DNA from 4 places in the Bradyrhizobium ingae genome. Region 2 is predicted to be linked to each of the others. Evidence: predicted binding sites of a transcription regulator. Region 2 holds the regulator's gene; each other region holds the start of a gene.
The links. Region 2 encodes PhoB, which activates phosphate uptake and scavenging genes when phosphate is short. Its sites were predicted from a motif close to TGTCATNNANCTGTCAT; they were not measured.
Positions count from the first base shown of each region.

Region 1 (4,208 bases), on a different contig from region 2:
ATGTGCAGAACCCGCCCTATTTCGATGGCATGAAGAAGGAGCCGGAGCCGGTCACGGATATCGTCGAGGCGCGCGTCCTCGCCATGTTCGGCGACAAGATCACCACCGACCACATCTCGCCGGCGGGTTCGATCAAGCTGACCTCTCCGGCCGGCAAGTATCTCAGCGAGCGTCAGGTGCGCCCCGCCGACTTCAACCAGTACGGCACGCGGCGCGGCAACCATGAAGTGATGATGCGCGGCACCTTCGCCAACATCCGCATCAAGAACTTCATGCTCAAGGGCGCCGACGGCAACATTCCGGAAGGCGGTCTCACCAAGCACTGGCCCGACGGCGAGCAGATGTCGATCTACGATGCCGCGATGAGATACCAGCAGGAGCAGGTCCCGCTGGTGGTGTTCGCCGGCGCCGAATATGGCAACGGCTCCTCGCGCGACTGGGCCGCAAAGGGCACGCGTCTGCTCGGCGTTCGCGCCGTGATCTGCCAGAGCTTCGAGCGCATCCATCGCTCCAACCTGGTCGGCATGGGCGTGCTGCCGCTCACCTTCGAGGAAGGCACGTCCTGGCAGTCGCTCGGTCTGAAGGGCGACGAGAAGGTCACGCTGCGCGGTCTCGTCGGCGATTTGAAGCCGCGCCAGAAGCTGACTGCCGAGATCGTCTCGGCCGACGGCTCGCTGCAGCGCGTTTCGCTGCTGTGCCGCATCGATACGCTGGACGAGCTCGACTACTATCGCAACGGCGGTATCCTGCACTACGTGCTGCGCAAACTCGCGGCGTAAGCGCGGATTTGTGAACGATGGCTCACTGCGAAGTGAGTAGAACGTTAAGCGAAGGCGGCCTATCAAGAGCCGCCTTCGTTCGTTTGTGGTATGTTCCAGATGGGCGCGTCCGGCGAAACATCTTCGTCTCGGGCGGTGCGGAGCGTACCGCGCGCGGAGGATTTGTCCGTAAGACTACGGTGACCAGCCGGCGACAGGATTTCCCCTCGACATCAGCCAAGGTGTGCGGCGTTCAACATGACAATGATGGCCTCTAATCTGATTTCGCGATGGTCCGGTGCGATCTGGTCGAGTGCACTTGGGGTCTGCGCAATCATCGCGGTCATCCGTCCCGCCTACGCCGATCCCCGCGCGGTGGTCGAGCTGTTCACGTCGCAGGGCTGCTCGTCCTGTCCGCCCGCCGACAAGATCATCGGCGAGCTCTCCAACGATCCCTCGATCATCGCGCTGAGCATGCCGATCGATTACTGGGACTATCTCGGCTGGAAGGACACGCTGGCGGATTCCCGCTTCTCGGCGCGGCAGCGCGCCTATTCGCGGATGCGCGGCGACCGCGAGGTCTATACGCCGCAGGTCGTGGTCAACGGCTCTGAGCATGTCATCGGCAGCGACCGCGCCGGCATCGAGAGTGCGATCGCAAAGACCGCCAAGGCCGACACCGTGATGAGCGTGCCGGTGTCGATGTCGCTCGCCGGCAAGCAGCTCAACGTCTCGGTGGCTGCGAGCAAGGAGGCGGCGGTCTCGCATGGCGAGGTCTGGATCTGCTCGATCACCAAGGCGGTGCCGATCTCGATCAGCCGCGGCGAAAATCGCGGGCAGCAGATCACCTATCACAACGTGGTGCGCAACCTGCTGAAAGTCGGCGACTGGAACGGCACTCCGGAAAGCTGGACCGTGCCGCTGGAGAACCTCACGCGCGAGGGTGTCGATGGCGCCGTGGTCTATGTCCAGGATGGCAGCCGCGAGAAGCCGGGCCCGATGCTGGGCGCCGCGTACACCTCGCTGCACTGATCTCGTAGCTTCGAATTTTTCGTAACGAGCACCGCCGCCATTCCTCATGGCGAGGAGCGCAGTCTCGCGCGCGTCCAGCGGACGATGCTTCGTATCGCCGCGTGAACCATGAAAGGCTCCGGAGGTGTGGCTAGGCCTGCTGCGCAGATTCGTCAGGATGAGGGGGAGAAACTGGAGGCGCGGGGAGAGCGGGCCGGCAAATCAACTTGGCGCAACAAAAAAGGACCAACTCTCGTTGGTCCTTCCTTCGTGCGAACAGGCCCGATCCCGACGACCCCGGGGGGCTGGGGGCTGAGGAATCCGGAACCGAAAGGACCGGGCCAACGCACACGAATCTTTTCGCAGTGCAGGGCGGCAGGCGCTAGGCGGAAAAGCGGCGAGACTATGATTCCTGCTAACGATCCCGTGACGGTATGCCGCGCGCGGGTTCCACAGCCTGGAGGTGTGTTTGCGGTGCGATGTGCACCCGCGCGGTTGGCGCCCCTTGCGGCCGGCCGCGGTTGGCGCAATCATGCAATTGTCATGATCCGCGGACGGGACGGTTTCGCGCCCGCCGGTCACCAACGCCACAGGAGGCGCTTCGCATGAGTTTGGTGCCGGAGGATGCCGATCCGAGCGAGCAGCGCGCAGTGGCGCGAGGCGCCGCTGCGAGTTCCCAGCCGAGCCGGGTGACCTTCAACCGCCTCGAATTGCATCGCATCCTCAATCTCTATGGCCGCATGGTCGCCGACGGCGAGTGGCGCGACTATGCCATCGATTTCCTGAAGGACCGGGCCGTGTTCTCGGTCTATCGCCGCGCCTCCGAAGTGCCGATCTACCGCATCGAGAAAGACCCGCGGCTCGCGCGCAAGCAGGGCATGTACAGCGTGATCTCGGCGACCGGCCTGATCCTGCGCCGCGGCCATGAGCTCGAGCGCGTGTTGCTAGTGATCGATCGGAAGCTCGCGGTGGTGTAGCCCGTCGTGCGGCCGCCGTAGCGTCGCTGCGTAGGTTGGGCAAAGGCGCTCTTGCGCCGTGCTGACCACGTCTGTCTCTCGGATTTTTGACACAAGAGGTGGGCACGTTCCGCTTTGCCCACCTACGAATCCGGGCCTACTTCTCCGGAACGCTCGTTGCGCCCTCGCCGAGGTCGCGCTGCATCATCACCGTGTCCAGCCAGCGGCCAAACTTCAGGCCGACATTGGGATGCGTGCCGATCATCTTGAAGCCGGCCCTGGTGTGCACGCCGATCGAGCCGGCATTGGCGGAATCGCCGATCACCGCGATCATCTGGCGGAAGCCGCGTGCCTCGCATTCGACGAGCAGCCGCTGCAACAGCGCCGAGCCGATGCCGCGGCGATGGAACGACGGCTCGAGATAAATCGAATTCTCGACCGTGAAGCGATAAGCCGGCCGCGGCCGGTAGGCGCCGGCATAGGCGTAGCCGGCGATGCGGCCATCGAGCACGGCGACGAAATAGGGGTAGCCGCCATCCGCCAGCGCGCGGTAGCGGCGCGTCATCTCGGCGAGGTCGGGCGGTTCGAGCTCGAAGGTCGCCGTGCCGTGGCGCACGGCGTGCTCGTAGATGGCGGTGATGGCGGGCAGGTCGGCCTCGGTTGTAGGCCTGATTTCAGGTGCGGACATGGCGGCAGCTTAGGGCCTCCACATCGTCGCTGGAAGAGGTCCCGGGGGTTTCACAGCGTCATTGCGAGCGAAGCGAAGCAATCCAGAAATGCATCCGCGGAGGGGCTCTGGATTGCTTCGCTGCGCCCGCAATGACGGGACTTGCGGATGCAGGCGGGCAAACAAAAACCCCGGCCTTGCGGCCGGGGCTCATGTCGTTCTCTCGTCTCGGCGCTTAGTCGCGCTGGCCGAGGAGCTGCAGCAGCAGCGTGAACAGGTTGATGAAGTTCAGGTACAGCGACAGCGCGCCGGTGATCGCCGCGCGTTCGGCAATGTCACCGCCGGCCGAGGCGTAGCCGTAGATGTAGTCGTTCTTCAGCCGCTGGGTGTCCCAGGCAGTGAGGCCCGCGAACACCAGCACGCCGCCGACCGACACGATGAACTGCAGCGCCGAGCTCGCCAGGAACAGGTTGACCAGGCTGGCGATGATGATGCCGATCAGGCCCATGAACAGGAACGATCCTATCCCGGTCATGTCACGCTTGGTAGTGTAGCCGTAGAGGCTCAGCGCGCCGAAGGTGGCCGCGGTGATGAAGAACACCCGCACGATCGAGGTGTGCGTGAACACCAGGAAGATCGAGGACAGCGAGACGCCCATCAGCGCCGAGAACACCCAGAACAGGATCTGGGCGGTCGAGGGGGCCAGGCGGTTGATGCCGGCCGAGATCACGAACACCATGGCGAGCGGGGCCAGGATGAACAGCCATTTCAGCGGGCTCACGAACATGGCGTAGCCGAACGGCGTCAGGAACGCGT
Region 1 is NZ_JBVUBB010000037.1:3,017-7,224, forward strand. Features, by position in the region: gene acnA (aconitate hydratase AcnA) at 1-779, shown strand, start outside; gene ACV1FX_RS34185 (DUF1223 domain-containing protein) at 1,017-1,790, shown strand; gene ACV1FX_RS34190 (DUF2794 domain-containing protein) at 2,375-2,746, shown strand; gene ACV1FX_RS34195 (GNAT family N-acetyltransferase) at 2,883-3,413, opposite strand; gene ACV1FX_RS34200 (Bax inhibitor-1/YccA family protein) at 3,628-4,208, opposite strand, start outside.
Region 1: the regulator PhoB is predicted to act here: its motif matches at 2,298-2,314, upstream of ACV1FX_RS34190 (DUF2794 domain-containing protein).

Region 2 (4,208 bases):
CGGGCTCTGAAACAGGTTCGACATGTGCCAGAGCTTCGTGGCCTGCTCCTGCAGAGCCTTGACCAGGGCGGGGTGCGCATGGCCCAGCGCATTCACAGCGACACCCGATGTAAAATCGAGATAGCGCTCCCCGTTTGTCGCGACCAGCCAGCAGCCTTCGCCGCGCTCGAAGCCGAGCTCGGCCCTGGCGAAAACGGGAAGCAGATGCGTCGCGGCGCTCTTGTTCATGGCGGTCACTTGGATGTTGAGGCCGGCTCACGAGACTGCCTTGCGCAGCGCATCATTGACCTGCCCGGAAAACGAAACGTGCCGCCTTTTAAGGGCGGCACGTGTCACTATTTTATGCCTGGAAAAACCGCTGTCAATGCCGCCAGAAGGCCCTGCAAGGCACGCGATCCGTAGTCTTGCGGTGGCGATTTTAAGTTCTTTTAGCGACGGAACATGTGGACGCGGAGCCGCAGACTCTTGCGCGGGAGTCACGCCATATTGTAGCGTTTCCCCCGTCAGATACGACATCTCGTGCAGCAGTTCTGATCCTCTGAGTCCTCTTGTACCGGCGTAACGTTCAGGTGCGTTTTTCGCGCCCGGCGAGCCTTAAGGGATTCTGATGGCACGGGTTTTTCGAAGCTTAGACATCGCCACGCGGCCCCAAGGATTGAGGGTGCGCGGCGAGGGGAAGGGTGCAATGACGGTTTTGACCTGGTCCGACGATCGCGTCGAGCAATTGAAAAAGCTCTGGGAAGCCGGGCTTTCGGCCAGCCAGATCGCTGCCGAGCTCGGGAACGTGACGCGCAACGCCGTAATCGGCAAGGTGCACCGGCTGGGCCTGTCCGGCCGCGCCAAGAGCCCGTCCTCGGCGGCTCCCCGGCCGCGCAAGGCGCGCCCCGCACAGCACATGATGCGGGTGAGCCGCCCGATCTCCCGCGGCAACACCGCCCTCGCCCAGGCCTTCGAGGTCGAGGTCGAGCCCGATCCGATCACCTACGACAACGTCGTTCCGATGAGCCAGCGCCTGTCGCTGCTCGAGCTCAACGAGGCGACCTGCCACTGGCCGGTCGGCGATCCCTCGAGCCCGGATTTCTTCTTCTGCGGCGGCAAATCGCTCTCGGGCCTGCCCTATTGCGCGCAGCATTCGCGCGTTGCCTACCAGCCGGCCGCCGACCGCCGCCGCGCACCGGCCAAGCCGGGCACGCGCTGAGCTCAGCCACAAACGACAACGTCCCGGCGCAAGGCCGGGACGCCTGGTCGAGGAATGTCAGCGCGCTATCCGGCGCGTTTTTTTTACGTCTGTTCCGCCTTCGCAAACCGATCATCCAGCGCGTAGCCGGCGCCGCGGACGGTGCGGATCGGGTCCTGCTCGCGGCCGAGATTGAGCAGCTTGCGCAGGCGCCCGATGTGGACGTCGACGGTGCGCTCGTCGATATAGATGTCGCGGCCCCAGACACTGTCGAGCAGCTGCTCGCGCGAGAACACGCGGCCGGGATGCTCCAGGAAGAACTCCAGGAGGCGATATTCGGTCGGACCGAGGTCGATCGGCCGCCCGGAGCGCGCGACGCGGCGCTTCTCGCGGTCGAGCTCGATGTCGCCATAGGCGAGGATGGACGCAAGCCGCTCTGGGCTCGCACGCCGCAAAAGGCCTTTCACGCGTGCCAAGAGCTCCGGCACCGAGAACGGCTTGACGATGTAGTCGTCCGCACCGGTCGCAAGTCCCCTCACCCGCTCGCTCTCTTCGCCGCGTGCGGTAAGCATGATGATCGGGAGCTGCTTGGTGTCGGGACGGGTGCGCAGGCGGCGGCACAGCTCGATGCCGGACAACCCCGGCAGCATCCAGTCGAGCACGATCAGGTCCGGAATGTGCTCCTTGAGGCGGGTGTCGGCGTCGTCGCCGCGCATCACCGTCTCGACATCGTAGCCGTCGCCTTCGAGGTTGTAGCGCAACAGCTCGGTCAGCGCTTCCTCGTCCTCAACAACCAGAATGCGTGCGCCCATGGCGTCGTCGCTCCTTAAGTGTTCGGCACAGTCGTGGCGAAGGTGGTCATGTCGCCCTTCGGACGCTTGTCCGCGATGGCCTGACCTTCGATCATGTAGAAGACGGTTTCGGCGATGTTGGTCGCATGATCGCCGATCCGCTCGATGTTCTTGGCGCAGAACATCAGGTGGATGCAGAACGAGATGTTACGCGGATCCTCCATCATGTAGGTGAGGAGCTCGCGGAACAGCGAGGTGCAGATCGCGTCGACTTCCTCGTCGCCCTTCCACACCATCATCGCCGCCGGCAGGTCATGCGCGGCATAGGCGTCGAGGACCGACTTGACCTGCTGCTGCACGAGGTCGGTCATGTGTTCCAGGCCGCGGAACAGCTTCAGCGGATGGAAATCGGTCTCGAGCGCGGCCACGCGCTTGCCCATGTTCTTGGCGAGATCGCCGATCCGCTCCAGATCGGTCGCGACGCGCATGGCGCCGACGATCTCGCGCAGGTCGACCGCCATCGGCTGGCGGCGCGCGATCGTGAGCACGGCGCGCTCCTCGATCTTCTTCTGCAGCGCGTCGATCTCGGCGTCGGTCGCCACCACGCGCTGGCCGAGCGCGACGTCACGGCGGATCAGCGCATCGACGGAATCGACGATCATGCGCTCGGCAAGGCCGCCCATCTCCGCAACGAGCCGCGTGAGCTCCTGCAGGTCGGTGTCGAAGGCCTTTGCGGTATGTTCAGAAGCCATTTCCTGTCTCCTCAGCCGAAGCGGCCGGTGATGTAGTCTTGGGTACGCCGGTCGCTGGGCGACGTGAAGATCTTGCTGGTCTCGTCGAACTCGATCAACTCGCCGAGATACATGAAGGCGGTCTTGTCGGAGACGCGCGCCGCCTGCTGCATGTTGTGGGTGACGATCGCGATCGTGTAGTTCTCGGCAAGCTCCTGGATCAGTTCCTCAACCTTGGCGGTCGAGATCGGATCGAGCGCCGAGCACGGCTCGTCGAACAGGATCACCTCGGGACGGACCGCCACGGTGCGGGCGATGCAGAGACGCTGCTGCTGGCCGCCGGAGAGCGACAGGCCGGAGGCGTTGAGCTTGTCCTTGACCTCGTTCCACAGCGCGCCGCCGCGCAGCGCCTTCTCGACCCGGTCGTCCATCTCCGACTTGGAGATCTTCTCGTAAAGGCGGATGCCGAAGGCAATGTTCTCGTAGATCGTCATCGGGAACGGCGTCGGCTTCTGGAACACCATGCCGACCCGGGCTCGCAGCAGGTTGAGGTCGAGCTTGGAGTCGAGGATATTGGTCTGGTCGAGCATGAGTTGACCGGTGGCGCGCTGGCCCGGATAGAGGTCATACATCCGGTTGAAGATGCGCAGCAGGGTCGACTTGCCGCAGCCGGACGGGCCGATGAACGCCGTGACGCGGTTGGTGCCGAGCGTCATGTTGATGTTCTTCAGCGCGTGGTGCTCGCCGTAATAGAAATTGAGGTTGCGCACCGTCACCTTGGCCGGAGCCTCGGGCAGTATCGGCGAGGCCTGACGCCCTGTGGAACTTACGGAAACGGACAGATCGCTCATTTTGCAGTCCTCTCGGCGCCTAGAATGCGCGCGCCAATGTTCAGGGCAAGCACGGTCAGGGTGATCAGCAGCGCCCCACTCCAGGCCAGCTGCTTCCAGTAGGCGTAGGGGCTCTGCACGAAATTGTTGATGGTCACCGGCAGGTTCGCCATCGTCTTGTTCAGGCTGAGGCTGAAGAACTGGTTCGAGAGCGCGGTGAAGAGCAGCGGCGCGGTCTCGCCGGCGACGCGGGCAGTCGCCAGCAGCACGCCGGTGATGAGGCCGGAGCGCGCCGCGCGGTAGGCGATCCGCTTGATCACCAGCGAGCGCGGCAGGCCGAGCGCGGAAGCCGCTTCGCGCAGCGCGTTCGGCACCAGCAGCAGCATGTCCTCGGTCGTGCGCAGCACCACCGGGATCACGATGACGGCGAGCGCCAGCGCGCCGGCGATTGCCGAGAAGCCGCGCATCGGCACCACCACCGCGCCATAGATGAACAAGCCGATGATGATCGAGGGCGCAGACAAAAGGATGTCGTTGATGAAGCGGATCACCGAGGTCAGCTTGTCGTTGCGGCCGTATTCGGCGAGATAGGTGCCGGCGAACAGGCCGAGCGGCGCGCCGATGCCGACGCCGATCACGGTCATGATGATCGAGCCGACGATGGCGTTGCGCAGGCCGC
Region 2 is NZ_JBVUBB010000015.1:103,775-107,982, forward strand. Features, by position in the region: gene ACV1FX_RS21980 (acetylornithine transaminase) at 1-228, opposite strand, end outside; gene ACV1FX_RS21985 (GcrA family cell cycle regulator) at 686-1,198, shown strand; gene phoB (phosphate regulon transcriptional regulator PhoB) at 1,282-1,989, opposite strand; gene phoU (phosphate signaling complex protein PhoU) at 2,004-2,720, opposite strand; gene pstB (phosphate ABC transporter ATP-binding protein PstB) at 2,732-3,550, opposite strand; gene pstA (phosphate ABC transporter permease PstA) at 3,547-4,208, opposite strand, start outside.

Region 3 (4,208 bases), on a different contig from region 2:
TTTAGACACGCGCGATCCGTGACAGGATGGCAACCTGAAACAGACTACGCAGATTTCTAACCAACGTGGGGCTCAATGATCTCTAACTCGCTCGCGGCGGTGCTCGGCCGCCACAACATCCACTACGGCTGGGTGATGGTCGGCGTGACCTTCCTCGCCGCGCTGATCAGCGCCGGCACTGTCGGCGCGCCCGGCGTATTCATCGTCCCCCTCCAAAAGGAGTTCGGCTGGAGCACTGCGGAAATTTCCTCCGCGCTCTCGATCCGTTTCATTCTGTTCGGCCTGATGGCGCCGTTCGCAGCCGCCCTGCTCAACCGCTACGGCCTGCGCAACGTGACGCTGACGGCGCAGCTTATCGTCGTCTCGGCGCTGGTTGCTTCGCTCGGGATGACTAAGGTCTGGCAGCTCATGCTGCTGTGGGGCGTCGTGATCGGCATCGGCACCGGCATGACTGCACTGGTGCTGGGTGCCACGATCGCCACGCGGTGGTTTGCCGCGCGGCGCGGCCTCGTCATCGGCATCATGACCGCGAGCGTCGCCACGGGACAGCTCGTGTTCCTGCCCTTGCTCGCGAGCCTGACCGAGCGCTTCGGCTGGCGCCTCGCGCTCTCCTTCGTCTGCGTCATGCTGGGCGTCTCCGCGACCGCGGTGGCGCTCGCGATGTGCGACCGCCCCAGTGATGTTGGCCTGCGCCCGTTCGGCGATGAGGGCACCGAGCCGCTGCCCGCCCCGCCCGTGAGTCACGCGCCGATCACAGCCGTTGCGCTCGGCACGCTGCGCGACGTCTCGACGTCGCGCGCGTTCTGGATCCTGTTTGCGACCTTCTTCGTCTGCGGTGCCTCCACCAACGGCCTCGTCCAGGTGCACCTGATCCCGATGTGTCTTGATTACGGCATCCCGCAGGTGCAGGCGGCGAGCCTGTTAGCTGCGATGGGCATCTTCGACTTCTTCGGCACCATCATGTCGGGTTGGCTCTCCGACCGTTACGACAACCGCTACCTCCTGTTCTGGTACTACGGCCTGCGCGGGCTCTCGCTAGTGTTCCTGCCGTTCAGCGACTTCTCCTTCTACGGCCTGTCTATCTTCGCAATGTTCTACGGACTCGACTGGATCGCCACGGTGCCGCCGACGGTACGGCTGACAGCGCAGAAGTTCGGACCGGAGCGCGCCAATCTGGTGTTCGGCTGGATCTTTGCCGGCCACCAGCTCGGCGCCGGCACCGCCGCCTTTGGCGCCGGCCTGTCGCGAACGCTGCTGGCGAGCTACCTGCCTGCCTTCTTCATCGCCGGCGCGCTCTGCATCTTCGCTTCGCTGATCGTGCTGGCGCTCGCGCGCCAGCCGAAGCCCGCGATGGCGCTGGCAGCCGGCAAGTAGTGGTGGGCGGGCGGCCCATGCCATCCGCCGGAGCCTGCGCGTGGGCCCCCCCTACTCCGCCGCGAGACTCGTGGCCGCCGCGGCTTCCTGGACGTAATCGTGCACGACGCGGCCGAACGGCAGCGTCAGGTCGGCGATGTAGTGATGCGCGCCGATCACCCGGCGGACGGGGAAATCCGCAACCGGCGCGTTGACGTGGGGCACGAGGTGAAGCCGACCGGGCCCCATCCAGGAGCCCTTCGGGACGATGTCGGTGAGGTTGATCGCGACGAGTTGGCAGACCTCGAGATGGCCGTCGACGCCAGGGATCATCTTCAGATTGATCTGCGTCTTCGACAGCGTCGCGCGGGTGAGATCGCCGTTGCCGGCCATGCTCTCGTGCTTGTAGCCCATCGTCCCCATGGCGACGAGCTGACCGGCATATTCCAGCGTGCCGGTCAGGGTATCCTTGACGATCTCGAGCTTGGGATGGGCGTACTTCTTGGGAAAGCCCCAGATTTCGCGCCCCGCAGCGATCGGTGGGTCGTCGTCGAGATACATCTGGGAGACGAAGTTCACCTCCTCGCCGTGCAGGCGCGCGGGGATCACCAGGCCAGACTCGGTGTAGCTGCCGAAGCCGGAGGAATCCGGCATCCTGATCCATTCGTAATGCACGATCGGCTGGTCGATCGGCTCCAGCGGCTCAGGCAGGCCGGCGCGGATCAGATCAGGATCGGTCTCGTAGGTGATGACCAGGAATTCGCGGTTGACGAAGCGATAGGGACCCGCCGGATAGCTCGGTCCGGCAGCCGGCATGGACGGAAGCCTCAGCACGTCTTCCTTTCGCATCGCAGCTCTCCCGTGTGCTCTCTGTGACGCCCGTTCCGGCAATCGAGCCTTGTGATCAATTGCTAACGGTCTTCATTGACTGTGATGTGAAGGATTTCGGTCGGGAGCGCGACCTGCGGCCATTCCCCCGCCCGGTTGATCCGCATGCGAGTGATGCGTTGGCACCTGACTTGTCATCACGACGTCATTGCGGGGCGCAATCGTCCAGGTGAGGCAGGGAGGCAGCGCCATGGACGCCCGCACGTCGCAACCGGCATATCAGACACATCAGCCGCCCTCGCGGGGCTGGCGCCCCGAGCGCTGCGATCGGGTCGCGCTGGTGCTGCAAGGCGGCGGCGCGCTCGGCGCCTATCAGGCCGGCGTCTATCAGGCGCTGCACGAGGCCGGCATCGAGCCGGACTGGGTCTGCGGCGTCTCGATCGGTGCGATCAACTCCGCCATCATCGCCGGCAACAAGCCGGAGAAGCGGCTCGATCAGCTCCGCATTTTCTGGGAGCGCATCACCAACCGCAAGATCTGGCACTATACGCCTGACGGCGACGTCTTCCGCCAATGGCGCAACCTCCACAGCGCGTGGATGACTTCGGCGCTGGGCCAACCTGGCTTCTTCACCCCGCACCACGTCAATCCGTGGTTCAGCCCGGTCGGGGCCAGGACCGCAACGAGCTATTACGACACGGCCCCATTGCGCGAGAGCCTGCGCGAGCTCGTCGACTTCGACCTGATCAACGAAAAGAAGATCCGCTTCGCGGTCGGCGCGGTGAATGTGCTGTCCGGCAACTTCATCTATTTCGATAACGCTCACGACGAGATCGAGCCCGAGCACGTCATGGCCTCCGGCGCCCTTCCGCCGGCGCTGCCCATGGTCAGGATCGGCACCGATCACTTCTGGGACGGCGGCATCGTCTCCAACACGCCGCTCCAGCATCTGCTCGACCAGGAGGACGATCTCAACTCGCTCGTGTTCCAGGTCGACCTGTTCAGCGCGCGCGGCGTGCTGCCGCGCTCGATCCAGGACGTGATGGCCCGCCACAAGGACATCATGTATTCCTCGCGCACGCGCCACAACACCGACGTCTATCGCCGGACGCATAATCTGAAGGTCCTGCTCTACAAGGCGCTGGCGAAGCTTCCCGACGAACAATTGTCCGAGGAGGAGCGCAATCTCAAGACGAGCCTGCGCAACATGCCGGAGATCGCGATCCTGCATCTGATCTATCAGCAGAAGGCCTATGAGGGCGACGCCAAGGATCACGAATTCTCCGGCACCTCGATGCGCGAGCACTGGACGAGCGGCTACGAGGACACCAAGCGCACGCTGAAGCGTCGCGACTGGATCAAGATGCCCGACGAAGGCATGGGCCTCGTCGTGCACGACGTGCACCGGGAGACCGAGAGCGCGTAGTTGTCTCCACCTCGTCATTGCGAGCGCAGCGAAGCAATCCAGAATCCTTCCGCGGAGACAGTCTGGGTTGCTTCGCTTCGCTCGCAATGACAGCCGAGCTACGGCCTGATCGTCATGTTCGCCGGCGGCCCCGGCGTCCTGAGCGGCTCCGCGAGCCGCGCGAACTCGCACAGCAGCGATCTTGTCTTGCGGGGGTCGATGATCTCCTCGACCCAGAACTTTTCGGCCGAGCGGAACGGCGAGCGCAGCTTGTTGAGGCGCTCCTCTATCTCCTTCAGCTTCGCCGCCTTGTCCTCGGCCGCGTCGATGTCGGCGCGATAGGCCGCCTCGATGCCGCCTTCGAGGGGCAGCGAGCCCCAATAGGCCGACGGCCAGGCATAGCGGATCGAGAAGCGATCGGCCGGTTGATGCACGACGCCGGCTACCCCAAACGCGTTGCGCAGGATCACCGTGCACCAGGGCACTGTGGTCTGGTTGACCGCGGCCATGGCGCGCACGCCGTGGCGGATCGTGGCCGCCTTCTCGGCGTCCAGCCCGATCATGAAGCCCGGGCAATCCATGAGATAGACGATCGGCAGATGGAAGGTTTCGGCGAAATCGA
Region 3 is NZ_JBVUBB010000002.1:235,689-239,896, forward strand. Features, by position in the region: gene ACV1FX_RS03675 (MFS transporter) at 76-1,374, shown strand; gene ACV1FX_RS03680 (acetoacetate decarboxylase) at 1,426-2,202, opposite strand; gene ACV1FX_RS03685 (patatin-like phospholipase family protein) at 2,432-3,607, shown strand; gene ACV1FX_RS03690 (acyl-CoA carboxylase subunit beta) at 3,706-4,208, opposite strand, start outside.
Region 3: the regulator PhoB is predicted to act here: its motif matches at 2,374-2,390, upstream of ACV1FX_RS03680 (acetoacetate decarboxylase).

Region 4 (4,208 bases), on a different contig from region 2:
ATGGTATTGAGGAAGGAGGCGCGAAAGCCCTGGTCGGCGAAGACTTCCTTGAAATTGCCGAAGCCAACGAAGGAAAGCGAGGTAGCGCCGAACTGCCAGTCGGTGAGCGCGATCAGGAAGACGGCAAAGACAGGCAAGAAGAATAGCGCGACCAGCAGAATCAGCGCCGGGCCCGCCAGCGACCAGGCGGCGAGCGTCTCCGCGATCCGCTGGTGACGCAGCGTTTTGCGCTCTGCCGGTGTGACGGATGCGGTATCAGCCTCAGTCTCGAGTGTCGAAGCGACGATGCCCACTAGGCATGCTCCTTCATGCAAAGCAGGTTTTCGTTCTGCGGTTGTTCGGGCGGATGCGCTTGCCTTTGGCATCAAACAGCAGAAGCCGTTCCGGCTTGACGCCAAGATGCAGTGTCTGACCCGAAGTAATATGCGGCGCCCGTTCGGCCAGAAGCCGAGCGATGACCGGATGCTCGCTTCCCGGGACGGCAAGATGGACGAAGAGATCGGAGCCCATGTGCTCTATGTGCCGGACGGTTCCAGTCAGTGCGTTGACGCCGCCGCACTCGGACAAGTGGAAGGCTTCGGAACGGACTCCGAGCGCTAGCGGCGCCTCAGGCGGCGCATCGGATAGAACATGGAAGCTAGTGCCGGCAGCGTCAACTGAGCCGCGCTTGCGCACCACCCCCTCGAGAAGGTTGATCTTGGGACTTCCGACAAATTCGGCGACGCGGCGGTCGTCGGGATCGGCATAAATGTCCTGGGGTGGGGCGACCTGGATCAGTTCACCGTCGAGCATCACCGCAACGCGGTCAGAGAGCGTCATCGCCTCGGCTTGGTCGTGGGTGACGTAGACGAACGTGACGCCGAGGCGACGATGGAGGTCCTTGATCTCAGCGCGCATCTGGACCCGGAGCTTGGCGTCGAGGTTGCTGAGCGGCTCGTCCATTAAGAAGACGGCCGGATGGCGGACCATGGCACGGCCCACGGCGACGCGCTGACGCTGGCCGCCCGAGAGCTGGCCAGGCTTTCGAGAAAGCAAATGTCCGATACCAAGCGCCTTGGCGATACGGGTGATTTCCTCCTCGATCTCTGACGACACTCGCCGGGTCCCCGGGACGACCCACCCCAGGATCGGCAGTCTTTGCCAAGCATTCAATCGCCGCATGCGCAGCGGCAGCGCCAGATTGGCCGCAACCGTCATGTGGGGATAAAGCGCGTAGGATTGGAACACCATGGCGACATCCCGGAACTTGGGCCGCACGCCATCGACCGAGCGCTCGCCGATCGCCACCGAGCCACTGTCCTGCACTTCCAACCCCGCCAGAATCCTGAGAAGCGTCGACTTACCGCAACCCGAAGGTCCCAGCAGCGTCACGAATTCCCCATCTTCGATCGCAAGCGAAACCCCGCGAAGGACTCGCGTTGAACCAAAGGACTTCATAATGTGATTGAGGTGGATGTTGCGCATGTTCCTAGGCCTGCTCGCCCTCTTTCGCGATGGGCGTCTCGCTCATGTAGATTGGATCTCTCTATTGAGACTCGATGAAGCCGGCCTGACAGAATCGGTACAATTCCGCCGGTCATACCAGTGACGTTAGGCGCGGGGAGTGCTGACACCACGGGAATTGCGCCGGAAGTGCTAACCCTGCCGCCGGAGTGCAGCCAACTAAGCGGTCGGCGGTTTGAGAGTAAGCGGATCTAATCGAATTTGACCACCAGCTCCATATGCTGCGGGGCGACACGCATCCTCGATAGCACAATCGGGGTGCCATCGGCATCGACATTGATGTTAGTCACTTCAATGATCGGCTGGCGGCGCGGCAAACCGAGCAATTCCGCATCCGGCTTAGAGAGCGCGATCGCCGAAATACGGGTCTCTTGACGCTTATAGATATCGACGCCGTACCGGCGCCACGCTTCCGTGAAGCTCCCGGTTTCCACGATGATGTGCTCGATGCCTTCGAAACGTGGCAACGGGAAATAGCTGGACGCGACGGCGATAGCGAGACCGTCCACCATCGTCAGCGTGTCCACTTTGCGAGTAAAATGGCTGCGGTCAAGCTGGAGGTCTCGGCCGAGGGCGCTTTCGGCTCGCACCCGGCTAGAAGTAAGGAAGCGCCGTTCGCCGACCCGGTGAATATCGCGCAAGACAGCAGTCAAGCGCGACGTCGGCCCGATGTGATGCCGCACCATCCGCTCCTTGACGAACGTGCCGCGTCCCTGCTCGATTCTCAAGACGTTGCGTGCACGCAGAGAGGAAAGCGCATGCCGGACGGTGTTGCGGTGGACATCGAAACGGGCAGCTAGCTCAAATTCCGTCGGCAGCCGGTCGCCTGGTATCCATGTCCCAATACGAATCTCCTGTTCGATTGCCCGCTCGACCAGCCGCCACAGCGAGGTCGCGCCGCGCCGCTGTTGTAGCGTGGGTTTTCGCGTATCATCGTTAGGTGATGCCATCGGATCTCGCGTGTTGGCCTCGCATTGCGCTTCGCGGCCCGGCAAAATTAGGGCAGGCACGGCCTATCGAATTGAAGAGATTGGTACAAGTGCATCGAAGTAACACTATTTGTCATCGCACAGTCTCTCACCGCCCCCTGAAGAACTGATACAACGACGAGCCGGTTTAAAAGGCAGGAAAGAGGCGGTTTCGATGAGCAAAACGGCAAATTTTGCAATTCAACGACGAAAAGATGCTCTCCAATCCACCGAAATTGTCTTGACCAATGCCAAGATCGTGACTCGGTCGGCGTGCGTCAATGGAACGGTTCAGATTGTCGACGGGATGATCGCCGACATCTCAACCAGTAAGTCGACTGCGTCAGGCGCGCTCGATTTTGAAGGTGATCACCTGCTGCCAGGCTTGATTGACGTTCATACCGACCACCTCGAAAAGCAGATTCTTCCCCGTGCCAGCATGACTTGGGATCCGCTCGGCGCCGCGATCGCGCACGATGTGCAAGTTTGCGCGGCGGGTACCACGACGGTTTTCGATTCCCTTGTGGTCGGGGCGCTGGGCGATCTGGAAAGGGGGCGCCTGCTGCCGCTTGTGCTGGGTGGCCTTGACCACGCGCGCCAGCACCGATTGCTTAGGACCGATCACTTGCTCCACCTGCGCTGTGACGCCCGCGATCCCGATCTCCTCGACCTCTTTCTCGCCCATGCCGACCGCTCCGAACTTCGGTTCGTGACGATCATGGATGACGGGCCGCGGCGCGACCCGGAGCGCTTCCGCCGTCTCGAGCGGCGCAAGAAAACGCCAGAAGCTGAGATCGAGGCGGCGATTATCGCCGTCTCCACCACGGACGACTGCACGCAAGACAACCGGCGCCGCCTCGTCGCGCATTGCCGTGCCCGGCGATTGCCCTTAGCCAGCCATGACGACACTACTGCCGCCCACGTCGCAGAGGCGGTCGCATTCGGCCTTTCTATTTCTGAGTTTCCGATTACCTTGGAATCCGCGAAGGCGGCGCGCGCCGCCAGAATGACAATCATCGTCGGTGGGCCCAATCTGGTTGCTGGGCACTCGCATATCGGAAACGTCTCGGTGCGAGAGCTCGCGCGGGATGGTCTCATAGACATCATCAGCTCCGACTACATTCCAGCGAGTATTCTGCGCGCCATCTGGCACCTGGCGGGTCAGTCCGATGGCCCCACTCTCGCCGAGGCGGTGGCGCTCGGAAGCTTGCGCCCCGCTGAGACCTTCGGGCTTGGCGATCGCGGCGAGATCGCGGCAGGAAAGCGTGCCGATCTTATACGCGTAGCCGATCGGGCTGGTCCGATTGTGCGCGCGGTATGGACTGCCGGCAGGCAGGTGCTCTGAAGCGGCGAGAAGTGGGAATGTCTTCGAGGCAAATTGCTTGCGGCGATCAGCGTGCCCGTCAAGATTGGATGACGTTGCTCGCCAAGGCGCCGCTCGCTGAACTGGAGCGGCATTGGTCGGCGATCGACCGTCCGAAATTCCAATGGATCCGTCGTCCAGAATACGGCGCGGCCATGCTGCGGGGGGCGGTCGGGCGCACCGGCACTGTTTTCAATCTTGGTGAAGCGACCGTGACTCGCTGCACGGTACAGATAGAGACGGGCGAGATTGGCATCGCCTATGTGCTCGGTCGCAACAAACGCCGCGCGGCACTTGCCGCGCTCTTTGATGGCCTAATGCAGCGCGATCAAGTCACCAAGGCGGGCGCAATCGCTCCGATTATCGCTGCACTC
Region 4 is NZ_JBVUBB010000014.1:19,337-23,544, forward strand. Features, by position in the region: gene ACV1FX_RS20875 (carbohydrate ABC transporter permease) at 1-221, opposite strand, end outside; gene ACV1FX_RS20880 (ABC transporter ATP-binding protein) at 307-1,464, opposite strand; gene phnF (phosphonate metabolism transcriptional regulator PhnF) at 1,695-2,453, opposite strand; gene ACV1FX_RS20890 (alpha-D-ribose 1-methylphosphonate 5-triphosphate diphosphatase) at 2,647-3,816, shown strand; gene phnG (phosphonate C-P lyase system protein PhnG) at 3,834-4,208, shown strand, end outside.
Region 4: the regulator PhoB is predicted to act here: its motif matches at 2,564-2,580, upstream of ACV1FX_RS20890 (alpha-D-ribose 1-methylphosphonate 5-triphosphate diphosphatase).